Regions from separate parts of the Shewanella inventionis genome, predicted to be linked through region 3. Evidence: predicted binding sites of a transcription regulator. Region 3 holds the regulator's gene; each other region holds the start of a gene.
The links. Region 3 encodes sigma-54, which starts transcription at its own class of promoters, with help from an activator protein. Its sites were predicted from a motif close to GTTGGCACGNNNNTNGNNT; they were not measured.
Positions count from the first base shown of each region.

Region 1: flgA (flagellar basal body P-ring formation chaperone FlgA) is a predicted target of sigma-54. The motif match lies at 1,354-1,372, and genes of this name have one in related genera.
Region 2: K8B83_RS19860 (P-II family nitrogen regulator) is a predicted target of sigma-54. The motif match lies at 1,343-1,361, and genes of this name have one in related genera.
Region 4: flgF (flagellar basal-body rod protein FlgF) is a predicted target of sigma-54. The motif match lies at 1,332-1,350, and genes of this name have one in related genera.

Region 1 covers NZ_CP082926.1:1,993,619-1,996,853, reverse strand. The annotation lists gene K8B83_RS09025 (CheR family methyltransferase) at 1-203, opposite strand, end outside; gene K8B83_RS09020 (chemotaxis protein CheV) at 266-1,186, opposite strand; gene flgA (flagellar basal body P-ring formation chaperone FlgA) at 1,540-2,247, shown strand; gene flgM (flagellar biosynthesis anti-sigma factor FlgM) at 2,322-2,651, shown strand; gene K8B83_RS09005 (flagella synthesis protein FlgN) at 2,748-3,173, shown strand.
Region 2 covers NZ_CP082926.1:4,423,868-4,427,102, forward strand. The annotation lists gene K8B83_RS19855 (ammonium transporter) at 1-939, opposite strand, end outside; gene K8B83_RS19860 (P-II family nitrogen regulator) at 949-1,287, opposite strand; gene nrfA (ammonia-forming nitrite reductase cytochrome c552 subunit) at 1,629-3,026, opposite strand.
Region 3 covers NZ_CP082926.1:1,186,927-1,190,161, reverse strand. The annotation lists gene lptA (lipopolysaccharide transport periplasmic protein LptA) at 1-265, shown strand, start outside; gene lptB (LPS export ABC transporter ATP-binding protein) at 262-993, shown strand; gene K8B83_RS05455 (RNA polymerase factor sigma-54) at 1,137-2,621, shown strand; gene hpf (ribosome hibernation promoting factor) at 2,647-2,934, shown strand; gene ptsN (PTS IIA-like nitrogen regulatory protein PtsN) at 2,937-3,235, shown strand, end outside.
Region 4 covers NZ_CP082926.1:1,998,973-2,002,207, reverse strand. The annotation lists gene flgG (flagellar basal-body rod protein FlgG) at 1-531, opposite strand, end outside; gene flgF (flagellar basal-body rod protein FlgF) at 543-1,286, opposite strand; gene flgE (flagellar hook protein FlgE) at 1,534-2,907, opposite strand; gene flgD (flagellar hook assembly protein FlgD) at 2,967-3,235, opposite strand, start outside.

The DNA.
Region 1 (3,235 bases), 810 kb from region 3:
TCGGCGCGCAGTTGTCTTTCAGTCGGTTTCATCGACTTTTTAACCACCTCTGATAATGATGGCAAATTATGCTTGCCCATCAGAGGCGCTAAACGGCTACGCACTAAATATTGTTTATTCTCGCCTAACACAATACCGCTGTGCTGCTCTAAAAACAGCCTAAATTGATTGTACTCTGCTTCAGCAAGTGATTTATCTGTCACATTATTATCCTAAAAAGTAAGCTTTAACATGCTTGCACTTTGTTCTCTGTCATTATAAACAGTTATAAGCTCAAATGTTTATTGACTGCAGCCGCTAATTCATCTGGATTAAATTTTGCAATAAAATCGTTTGCCCCTACCTTTTGAACCATCGCCTGGTTAAACACACCACTGAGTGAAGTATGCAAAACCACTTTAATCTTTTTCAGTTTCGGATCGTCACGTATTTCTGCCGTTAAGGTATAACCATCCATTTCAGGCATTTCGATATCAGAAATAATTAACGGGATCTCTTGCGACACATCATCCATTTCTGCGGCAATGCTCTTAAGTTTATCGAGTGCTTCTCTACCGTCTTTTGCCGTATCGATTTGTAAATTTAATGACTCTAATGACCTAATAATCTGCTTACGTGCCACAGCTGAGTCGTCAATAACCATAATATGGTAATGCTGCTCTCTATCTATTGTCAGTGTTTCGTTGACTTCTTTACTGATAGCCGTTTTAACCGGTGATATTTCATCAAGGATTTTTTCTACGTCTAAAATTTCTACTAGCTCGCCTTCAATCTCTGTCACCGCAGTTAAATATGAATAACGACCAGCACCTTGCGGAGGTGGCATAATTGATGCCCAGTTCATGTTAATAATGCGCTCAACAGAGCTCACTAAAAACCCTTGCACGCTACGGTTGTATTCAGAAATGATGATAAAACAATTTTCAGTAGAGGCCAGTGGACGGCCACCTGTCGCAGCACTCAAATCAATTACAGAAATTGTTGAGCCACGAATATGAGCAACACCTTTAATGAATGGGTTTAATTTAGGTAACGTAGTTAATGGAGGACATTGCAGCACCTCTTTTACTTTAAACACGTTAATACCAAAGCGTTGACGACCATTAAGCCTAAATAGCAGCAACTCTAATCTGTTTTGCCCAACAAGTTGGGTACGTTTATTGACTGAATCTAAAATGCTCGACATAACACGGCCTTGTAGTTAACTGTGACCCAAAAGGATAAATTAGTTGTTTAAATTATAGTAAACCAAGTTTTACTGTAATTGATACTTTGTTATTAACACATTTTACCGACAACTAACACAACGTAAACATTGCATGGCTGCCAACTAAACCAACATGCCTTGCCACAATAGGCATACAACTTGCTTAGATAAACTCACTAGACCATGTGGTAGTTTTTTGACGGAGGGTAATGAAAATGATTCGCCGCCATACTAACCAGTCATTAGTTTACTCAATACGTTCACATATTGTGTGTATTTATCGTTTTTCAAAGTATAGGTGTATTCTGGCAAAACAAGCTAGTATCTTCATTATGAAAGTATTTTTTTTATGTTTTTTGTGCATTCTCTCGCTTTCTTCATCGGCAATGGCTAATGAGCAAGCTGTTGCTCCTTCACTATCGACCATTTATCAATTAGCTAAAGAGGCGGTGGAGAAAAAAATTGATGTAGAGTCAAATGCTAAGGTCGACATTACCCCACAAAACCTAGAAGGTCGATTAACTCCACCACGATGTTACCCTCCAATATCAGTTGAGCTCGCCAGTGATAGAGAGATCAGCAGAAACAATACCGTAAAAATAGGTTGTAACACCCCAGATTATGACTACCCCTGGCAAATGTATCTTTCAGTTAGAGTGGATGTGCAATACCCCGTCGTGGTCGCCACACAATTACTGGCACCCAATGACATTCTCGACAATCAACATTTAACCATTATGTTTGTTGATCAATACAGTTTGAAAGGCCAGTATTTTTCAGATGTTCAAAGTTTAATGGGTTCACGCGTTAAGCGCAGAGTCGCTAAAGACTCCCCCATTACAGATAAAAATTTATGTTTTGTATGTAAGGGCGACATGGTGTCCATTTATGCAAATACTGCAAACATACAAATCAAAACCCTAGGTGAAGCCTTGCGTGATGGCAATATTGGCGAAGCCATTCGAGTTAAAAACAATCAAAGTAACAAGCAATTAGAAGCTGTTGTAATTGCCGTTGGCGAAGTTGAAGTAAGAATGTAAAATAGGCTAAAGTTTTTTCCTAGCACGCCGATAGCAAGATAAGGAAAACCTGATACATTACGCTGGAGCCTCAAATGGCAATTGATATTAAAAACAATACTGCGACCAATACACAGATGCGAACAGCACGTGACACGCAGTCAACTTCGCAATCAAAGACTGAAGCGCCTCAACAATCGGCAACACCAGTTAAAAACGATTCGGTAAGTATTACCTCTCAAGCTCAACAGCTGCAAGGTGCTCAAGCCAAAATGGCAGCATTACCTGAAGTTGACCAAAAAAAGGTCGCCGAAATTAAACAAGCTATATCAGAGGGTCGCTATAAAGTTGATCCTGAAAAATTAGCCGCTAACATCGCTAGTTTTGAAGCTGAACTGAGTGGCTTATCATTCGATAAAGAGTAGCCTAGTCCGTTACTCTTTATTGTATTTCAATTTTTCTTTATCGGTGCCTTATGGCATTGTGAAGAAGTGTTGATTACATAAATCTAAGAGTAATATATGACCAACTTAATTGTACTACTTGATGCCCAACACCAAACACTGACGCAGCTCAAACAACTTATCACTGAAGAAAAAGAAGCATTATTAAAGCAAGATGCAGACAAGCTGCTTACACTTGCTAAAGATAAAATGCAACGAATGAGCCTACTTAAGGCCACCGATGAAAAGTTAGCTGCTCATCCTGAGCAAGACAAACTCACGTCATTACCTGAATTTGTTCAAAAAGTCGAAGCCGCTAAAGTTTTGCTTGCCGAGTGCAAACACATTAACACTCAAAACTCTAGCTTAATTGAGCACAATATCGCCACCATAAACCGCTTAGCCCAGGCATTACAAATCAGCCGCAATGCAACAAGCCTGACTTATAATGACAAAGGCAAAACCTCGACTATTTCAACCTTAGGTAACGACTTTACGGCCTAATAAATTCTAGAGGCCTTGGTACTAAAAACAGCCTTGCGCGCTGCGCTGCTAGGGCGCTTCGC
Region 2 (3,235 bases), 1.6 Mb from region 3:
TATAACCACCGCACCGGCAACCAATCCAATCACGGCAGCCATTAAGAATGAAGGCGATAATGGATCAGCGGTAATGGCAACTAAACCAGCTAACGCGCCGTTTAAAATCATGGTTAAGTCGGCTTTACCCCAAACAACCTTACACACAATCAGCGCAGAGATCGCACCAAAAGCCGCTGCAGAGTTAGTGTTTACAAAGATTTTAGCCACTGCAGTTGCGTTTTCGGCATCAGAGACCAATAACTGAGAACCACCGTTAAACCCAAACCAACCCATCCATAAAATAAACATACCTAGCGTTGCCATTGGTAGGTTTGAACCAGGAATAGGGTTTACTTGGCCGTTAGCACCGTATTTTCCCTTACGAGCACCCAGTAACAACACACCTGAAATTGCAGCAGCTGCACCAGCCATGTGCACAATACCACTACCAGCAAAGTCAAAGAAACCGGCTTCTGATAAAAACCCGCCACCCCATGTCCAATAACCTTCAACAGGATAAATAACCGCAGTCATAACCACTGAGAATGCTAAGAAAGACCAAAGCTTCATACGCTCTGCAACTGCTCCAGAGACAATTGACATTGCAGTAGCAACAAACACAACCTGGAAGAAGAAGTCTGACTCTAGCGCATGGTCTGCGTCACTGGCTTGTGAGCCAATTAAAGAACCAAACGAGGGTAAAATACCGCCTTCAGTATTGTCCACATACATAATGTTGTAACCGACAAGCAAAAACATGGCGCAAGCGATCGAATATAAACATACGTTTTTAGTTAAAATTTCAGTGGTATTTTTTGAACGAACAAGACCTGCTTCTAACATCGCAAAGCCCGCTGCCATCCACATGACCAACGCGCCTGAAATCAAGAAATAAAACGTATCAAGTGCGAAACGTAATTCAGTGACTGTGAGTCCTAATTTTGTTAACTCTTCCATAATCGCCCCCTATAACGCTTCGTTATCAAGTTCACCCGTGCGAATACGGATGGCTTGTTCTAATTCAGTCACAAAAATCTTACCATCACCAATTTTGCCGGTATGGGCAGCGGTTGTGATAGCTTCAATTAACATTTCTAAGTTTTCAGCTTTGGTGGCAATTTCCAATTTTACTTTTGGTAAAAAATCCACTTGATACTCTGCACCACGATAAAGCTCTGTGTGCCCCTTTTGACGTCCAAAGCCTTTAACTTCAGTAACAGTCATACCCTCAATGCCCATGCCTGCTATGGCTTCACGGACATCATCCAATTTAAATGGCTTGATGATAGCGCTGACGAGTTTCATCTCGACCTCCAAAAGTGTGAAAAAATGTAGTTGTTATTGATTTGTGTATTAGCTAATTCAATCATCAGGCCACTTTTATTAATATATTGTTTTTAAATAAAAAACTATAAAACAGCTCTTTGAGTGTGTGCATAAAAGCACCAATACCGTGCATTTAAAAAACAACTACGCCTTATTTTGGTGCGATATAAAAATGGTTAAATGCCGCGTCAGCAATAAGGTTGGTAAAGCAGGATTAATTGAGTAAAGACGAGAAAACAAAAAAACCGCCCTATAAAGAGCGGTTTTGATTGGGGATAATTTATGAAATAAACAATCTAACTTTTATTTCGTAAACCTTATTACTTGTAGGTAGCTTCGCGTTTTTTGGCTTCTTCTTTCCACTTAGGTACAAGTGTCTTTTTGAATTCAGCTTTTTCAGCATTCATGGTTTTCATATCCATGCCAAGTGCTGCTTGCGCTTTAGCTTTAGTTGATGTGTCTGGGTAAGCGATTGGTTGCTTAACACCTTTGACTGCTAATAGCTGAGCTAACTTAACACGTGCATCTGCAGCTTTATCAACCGAAGTACCTAGAATACGAAGTGCTTCATCTGGAGCATGAGCGGTTACACCGTGTGATGCAGTCGCATAATCCCAACGCCATTGTGAATGACGAATATCCATAAGGATTGGCTTCATTTCAGCTTCAGTAGCACCGGCATCCCAAGCAGCTTTCGCTTCAAAGTGAGCTTTCACTAATTGTGCTTCAGCACGTGCTTTTAGCTCTTGAACCTTAGCTTTACGTTTATGAGTAATGTCTACTAAGAATTCTTTACTTTGTGTATGGCACGTTGCACAGGTTTCTTCGAAGCGATCAAATGGGTTACCCACTTTATGGTCAGTATATTTACGGCCTTTGTCGTTAGTCACTTTAGGCATATGGCAATCAACACAACTTACATTGTTTTGACCGTGAACACCTAACTGCCAAGTTTCATAACCAGGGTGCTGCGCTTTTAGCATTGGCGTTTTAGAAACCGCGTGAACCCAATCAGAGAACTCCATGCTGTCGTAGTACACTTCCATTTGTTCAACGGTAGTGCCCATATCCCAAGGGAATTTAACAAAGCCAGGACGCTCTGCTGTTTTTTCAAAATAGTACTCTACGTGGCACTGAGCACACACCATTGATTGCTTATCTTTACGAGAAGCTTTATCAAATGGGGTATTTAGTGTTGTCATTGCACGCTCTGCAAATGGACGAGACATGCGTAATTTTGGAGAGCCTTTTTCATGGCAATCTGCACAACCGAGTGCGTTAACAATTTCAGGGCCGCCTTTAGCCCATTTACCACTAAAGTAACCGTCTTCGCCTTGCTCTTCAATTACGCGAGGTACGTCAGGGCTTTTACAGCTCCAACAAGCCATTGGCATTGGGCCATCTTCCGCGTTTTTAGGTGCGCCAGTACGTAATGTGTTGGTCACATCCGTTACCGCGTACATATGGCCGCGAGGTGCGTTATAGTCTTTTGCGAAACCGTAACCAGCCCACAACACAACTAGGCTAGGTACTTGCTCCAACATATCAACAACTTCTTCGCTTTCTGCAGTTGCATGCCAGCTGTTATATTGATTTGAAAATTTATCTTTATAAACCTCACTACGAGGCTCAGTTTTATCACTCGCCATTGCGCCAGCAGCCATAAAGCTTGCTGCGATAACGGCACTGAGTGCAATTGATTTTGCGTTCATCTTCATCACCCTTTATCTCCGTGTTACATTATATTTAGTTTAATAACCACGACATCTCCAAGGTCAAAAGTAGCTATTAACCCCAAATTTATACATACCTCCAATGGGGTATAGAGAAGAAAGTTTGCGCCAGATCAACATGTAAACAGGATGTATCTCACAGTTCTGTAAACTTGCTAATGTAAAGCAGGCAAACCTAATGTAGAACACACTAT
Region 3 (3,235 bases):
TACAGCCAGTGCTAACGAAATCAGCTATGACCTTGCCACAACCACGCTAACCCTAACCGGTAATGCTAAACTCGACCAAGCTGGCAGCCAGGTAACGGGCAACCTGATTAAATACAATATTAAAGCCCAGGAGCTCATCGCTGAAAGCACGGGTAAAGGCCAAGATCGTGTTATCACCATTATTCAGCCTGAAAACTTCCAAGACGAGTCAGCACCTAAACAAAAGCTGCCCGAGATCCCAGTTAACAAGCAGATTAAACCATGACCCAAATTACCCTAACCGCTGAAAACTTAGCCAAAAGCTACAAAGCTCGCCAAGTCGTAAAAGACGTAAGCTTAACTGTTAAAACGGGGCAAATAGTAGGTTTATTGGGCCCAAATGGCGCCGGTAAGACAACAACGTTTTATATGGTTGTTGGATTAGTTAAAAGCGATAAAGGCCGTATTTTAATCGATAACGATGATCTAACATCAGATCCAATGCACCTAAGAGCCCGCAAAGGTATTGGCTATTTACCGCAAGAAGCCAGTATTTTTCGTAAACTCACCGTGCATGACAATATCATGGCCGTGTTACAAACGCGCAAAGAACTCAGTAATGATGAGCGCATTGAGCAGCTTCAACACCTTCTTGAAGAGTTTCACATTACCCATATTCGCGACAGCCAGGGTATGTCGTTATCGGGTGGTGAGCGTCGGCGTGTAGAGATTGCCCGAGCATTGGCTGCCAACCCCAAATTTATTTTACTTGATGAGCCCTTTGCCGGTGTTGACCCTATCTCTGTTATCGACATTAAAAAAATTATTCAACAGCTTAAAAGCCGTGGTTTAGGGGTACTTATCACCGACCATAATGTGCGCGAAACACTTGACGTATGCGAGAGAGCTTACATTGTAAGTCAAGGAAATTTAATTGCAGAAGGCACACCTGATGAGATCTTGAGCAATCAACAAGTTCGAGCTGTGTACTTAGGTGAACAATTCAAGCTATAGTTAAGTGATAAGTCTTTTAACCTATCTAATTCATTGCGTTGAACGATACCGAAATAGCGTTATATGACACCGACGTATGTGGCAATCCACTACAGTTATCGAAATTATTATTTTTATGGAAATCATCTAGGGATAAGCGGTAAATGAAAGCGTCACTCCAACTTAAAATGGGTCAACACCTAACTATGACCCCTCAATTGCAGCAAGCCATTCGCTTGCTGCAATTATCTTCATTGGAGCTACAGCAAGAAATCCAACAAGCATTGGACTCAAACCCACTGCTTGAAATAGAAGATGAATTTTCTCAAGCCAAAGATCCATTAAAAGAAAGCCGAGATCAATCAGACACCGACTTCAGTGACAATAGCAATGTCAGTGTAGAAAAAGACACTTCAACCGTCGACACCACTGAATCTATCAGTAAAGAAACCATGGACGATCTCCCCATGGATACCACATGGGATGAAGTCTACACCGCATCACCCATGTCTGGTTCAGGCAGCGCCAGCATGCGTGACGACGATATGCCTTTTCAGGGTGAAACCACCGAAGGGTTATATGAACATTTAGAGTGGCAAAAAAACTTAACCCCGTTTTCAGACACCGACCTTGCCATTGCAACAGCCATCATTGATGCCATCGATGAACGCGGCTATCTCACCCAAAGTACAGAAGAAATACTAGAAGCAATGGGCGATGAAAGCATTGAACTTGACGAGGTACAAGCGGTACTGAAGCGGATCCAACATTTTGATCCCGTAGGTGTAGCTGCGCGCGATCTCAGTGAATGCCTACTCATTCAGCTAGCTCAATATGCCGACTCAACCCCACATATTGATAATGCGCGCATGCTTATCAAAGACTATTTAGATTTGATTGCTGGCCGCGATTTTAGGTTATTAATGCGTAAAACTCGTCTAAAAGAAGATGAACTACGCGATGCGATTACCCTCATTCAGTCACTTAATCCTCGTCCAGGGTTATTGATTACCGCAACTGAAGATGAATATGTCATCCCTGATGTCACCGTGTTTAAAAAGAACGGTCGTTGGGTTGTTGAATTAAATCCAGACAATATGCCCAAAATTGGTGTTAATCAACAATATGCGGCCATGGCACGTAGCAGCAAAAACCCGTCAGATACCCAATTTATTCGTGGGCATTTGCAAGAAGCAAAATGGTTTATCAAAAGCCTTGAAAGCCGAAATGATACCCTATTAAAAGTAGCCAATTGTATTGTGCAATTCCAACAAGGGTTTTTCGAATACGGCGAAGAAGCCATGAAACCCATGGTACTAAACGACATTGCAGAAGCAGTCGAAATGCACGAGTCGACCATTTCGCGTGTCACGACACAAAAATACATGCACACCCCACGAGGGTTATTTGAACTAAAATACTTTTTCTCCAGCCATGTCAGTACTGACGATGGTGGAGAGTGCTCATCAACAGCAATCCGCGCCTTTATTAAGAAGCTGGTCGCTGCAGAAAACCAGAAAAAACCACTTAGCGACAGCAAAATGGCAGAACTTCTGGCAGAACAGGGCATAAACGTTGCTCGTCGTACGATTGCAAAATACCGTGAGGCAATGCTAATCCCGCCCTCAAACCAACGTAAGAGTCTATAATTTTACTCAACAATGGAGATGTGTAATGCAAATCAATCTATCTGGGCATCATGTTGAAATAACCGAATCTTTACGAGAGTACGTTCAGGAAAAATTTTCAAAGCTTGAACGGCACTTCGATCAGATCAATAATGTTCACGTTGTGCTCAACGTAGAAAAGTTACAACAAAAAGCAGAAGCAAAAATCAGCCTAAAAGGCGGAGAAATTTTTGCCATGTCAGAACATACCGACATGTATGCAGCAATAGACGCCCTGATAGACAAGCTCGATCGTCAGGTAATTAAACACAAAGAGAAGTATACAAAACACTAACGATGGAACTTTGTACCATCCTGCAGCCGGAATGCACCACCTGTGCCACACCGGGCAGTAAGAAAAAGGTACTGGAACTTATCAGCGATATCGTCGCTGCCCAGTACCCGACCCTATCTTCGCAAGAGGTTTTTGAAAGTCTCCTCGCGCGGGAAAAAATGGGTAGCACAGGTATAGGCAATGGTATCGCGATACCTCATGGCCGATTGACAACAATCGATCACCCTATTGGCATTTTTATAAAATGTGAAGAGCCAATCCAGTTTGATGCTATCGATAAACAGCCTGTAGATATACTGTT
Region 4 (3,235 bases), 810 kb from region 3:
GGTCATGGTGAGCTGGCCAATCACCTGGCTTTCTGCGGTGCCCGGTATTTGCACCGACACTTCACCTTCAGCAGACACTGTAATACTTGTCGCATCATCAGGGATTGTTATTGGCGGTTGTAATACATAACCAGAACCTGGGGTAACGATTTGGCCGGTATCATCTAGGCTGAATTGACCGTTACGGGTATAGGCTGCTGTACCGTCTGGCATTTGTACTTCAAAAAAACCTGAACCTTCAATCATTAAATCTAATGAGTTGTCGGTGGTTAACATACTGCCCTGGGTAAACATTTTTTGAGTCGCGACAACTTTAGTACCCGCGCCAATGTTTAAGCCATTAGGCAGTTTTGTATTGTCAGCACTGATACCACCGGCCTGATTAACCGTTTGATAAAGTAAGTCTTCAAACACCGCGCGACTTTTCTTGAATCCAACCGTACTGGCGTTAGCCACGTTGTTAGAAATCACCGAGATGTTAGTTTGCTGGGCATCAACACCTGTTTTACTTATCCATAACGCTGGAATCATAATAATTACTCCTAACTAATTCTCATCAAGGAAGTCGACGAGCGATCTATCTCTTCGGCGTTCTTCATCATTTTGACTTGCATCTCGTATTGACGCTGAATATCGATCATTGCAACCATTTCATGTACAGGATTTACGTTGCTGCCTTCAACCGCGCCGCTTTCTACTTCAACATTAGGGTCGTTTGGCGCATTACCACCCGCCATGAGACGAAACAAGCCGTCTTCGCCACGCATCATTTGATCATTACCAGGGTTAACCAGTTTGATCCGGGCGACTTCTTCAATCACCTCGGCGGTCGCACCTTGTGGCCTCACCGAAATAATCCCGTTGGCGGCAATTTCGACTTTTTCAATAGGCAGTGGTAATACAATTGGCCCTGCATCGCCCATCACCGGACGGTTGCTGCTGTTAAGCAGTAGTCCTGTACTGTCAAATTTTAAACTGCCTGCTCGGGTGTAGGCTTCGCTGCCATCAGCTGCTTGAACCGCTAACCATCCCTCACCTTTTACGGCAACATCAAGGTTGCGGCCGGTTGTGACTATTGGGCCACTTTCAAAGTTACTACCTGGGCTTTCAATCATTGAAAAAACACGGCTCGGTAAACCTTCGCCAAATGCCTGCATAGAGCGAGCTTGAGTCATGTCAGCCTTGAAACCGTCAGTATTGGCATTGGCAAGGTTGTTAGCGCGCACAGCCAAAGCGTTCATGCCTTGCTTAGCGCCACTCATGGCAACATAAAGAAATTTGTCCATTTGCTGCTCCGTCAAACTTTCTGCAAAAATAATATACATAAAGCAAAGCAAGCATCGTGCCAAAGGTATTGTTTGCGTTTTATTAGACTTAAGCTTTTGAATGTAAATAGGTAAAAATTAGACGCGTTGATAACGAACTGTCAAAAAATCAACAAAGTTGCAGCAAATAAATGAGAGGAGAATTTAACAGGCAAGGTGTTGCCGACAACGGCAACACCTTGTAGAGCGGTAACACTAGGTTAATTTTTTAGCGGATCTGCAACACGGTTTGGTTTAGTGTGTTGTTCACCTCAAGGGTACGCGAGTTAGCCTGGAAGTTACGTTGCGCTGAAATCAAATCAACCAATTCTGTGGTCAAATCGACGTTTGATTGCTCAAGTGCTGATGACTGAATACTACCAAACGTACCACTGTTAGCTTCACCTGCTAACGCTTCACCTGAGTCTAAACTGGCTTTCCATGACGTGTTACCCACCTGAGTTAAGCCTTGCTCGTTAGCAAAGCGCACTAACGCTACGCGGGCTAATGGCACGGTTGAACCGTTACTGTAACTTGCGGTGATTAAGCCATCAGAGCCAATACCTACGTTGGTTAAACGGCCAACGGTAATACCGTCTTGGCTTAGGGATGTGACTTCAAAAGGTGATGCATATTGCGTTGGGTTATCAAATCTGACTTCAATGGTTTGAGTGCCATCGGCGCCCGGATCCAATACTCCGGCACCAGTAGAGCCAAGCGTAACGGTTGTGATTGGATTTGGACTGCTACCAGTATAAGCACCTACGTCGTTAAAAGTGATCACCGAACCATTCCACGCGGCACCAGCTGAGGTTGTTGCACTAGCAGTAGCTTGAGTAGCGTCCGCTGCACCATCACCATCAGCGTCAATGTTATAGGTGCCGGCGCTATCCACACTTACAGGCTCTCCATCTACCGCATAAAATGCCACCCAGTTACTTTCACCTGTAAGTGACGCGTTAGTGGGTTTTACAAAATAAGTGGTCATAATATGAGACTCACCAAGTGAATCGTAAATGGTCACTGAGGTTGAGTTGTTATAAGTGTCTGAGTTATCAGGGTCAAAACTAGCTGGGTCTAACGCTTCATCACCCACGTTTAAGTTCATTTGCATTTCAATAAGGCTAGTTTTAACCGGGCTACCCGCAGTGTCAGGAATTTGGATAGGCTGGGTGGTGGTTAAACTAACCGAGGTTGAATTACCTTCGTCATCTACAGGGAAACCTTGTAAAAAGTTACCAGCGGCATCGACCATATAATTATCAGAGTCAACTTTAAACGCACCTGCACGCGTGTAAGACAAATCTTGTGTGCCCACACCAGAAGATGTGACAAAAAATCCGCCGCCACTAATGGCCATATCAAGCGAGTTACTGGTAAATTGTAGACTGCCTTGATGAAACTGTTGGGCAACCTGGGTGGTTGTCACCCCGCCACCAACAGCCGTTTTACTGTTAGAGAAAATCGAGTTGGCATACACGTCGGCAAATTCGGCACGAGACTCTTTAAAACCGACTGTGTTAACGTTAGCAATGTTATTTGCTGTTGTGTTTAAGTCTTTTTGCGCGGCAGAAATACCACTCAGTGCAATGTTAAATGACATAATTCACCTCAAAGTTTAATTCATAATCTACAAGTTTATTTCGTAAACCACAGATAATGTTAAGTTTCAGATACAGCGAGTACGTCAGATAACTTAATACCGCCGACACCGCGCAAATTCAAAATAGCTCCTGTTGCAGTGGTGCCTAACGACACACTACTCACATGAGCATAGGTAGATACGGCTAAATCTTGAGATTCACCGTCAACTTTTCCACTTGCCTTTATAGAGTACAACCCCTCTTCAACGGGCAAGCCATCTTTATCGAGTCCGTCCCAAGACACATCAATGTTACCGCCAGCACTACCATCGACAGTGAAGGTTTTAA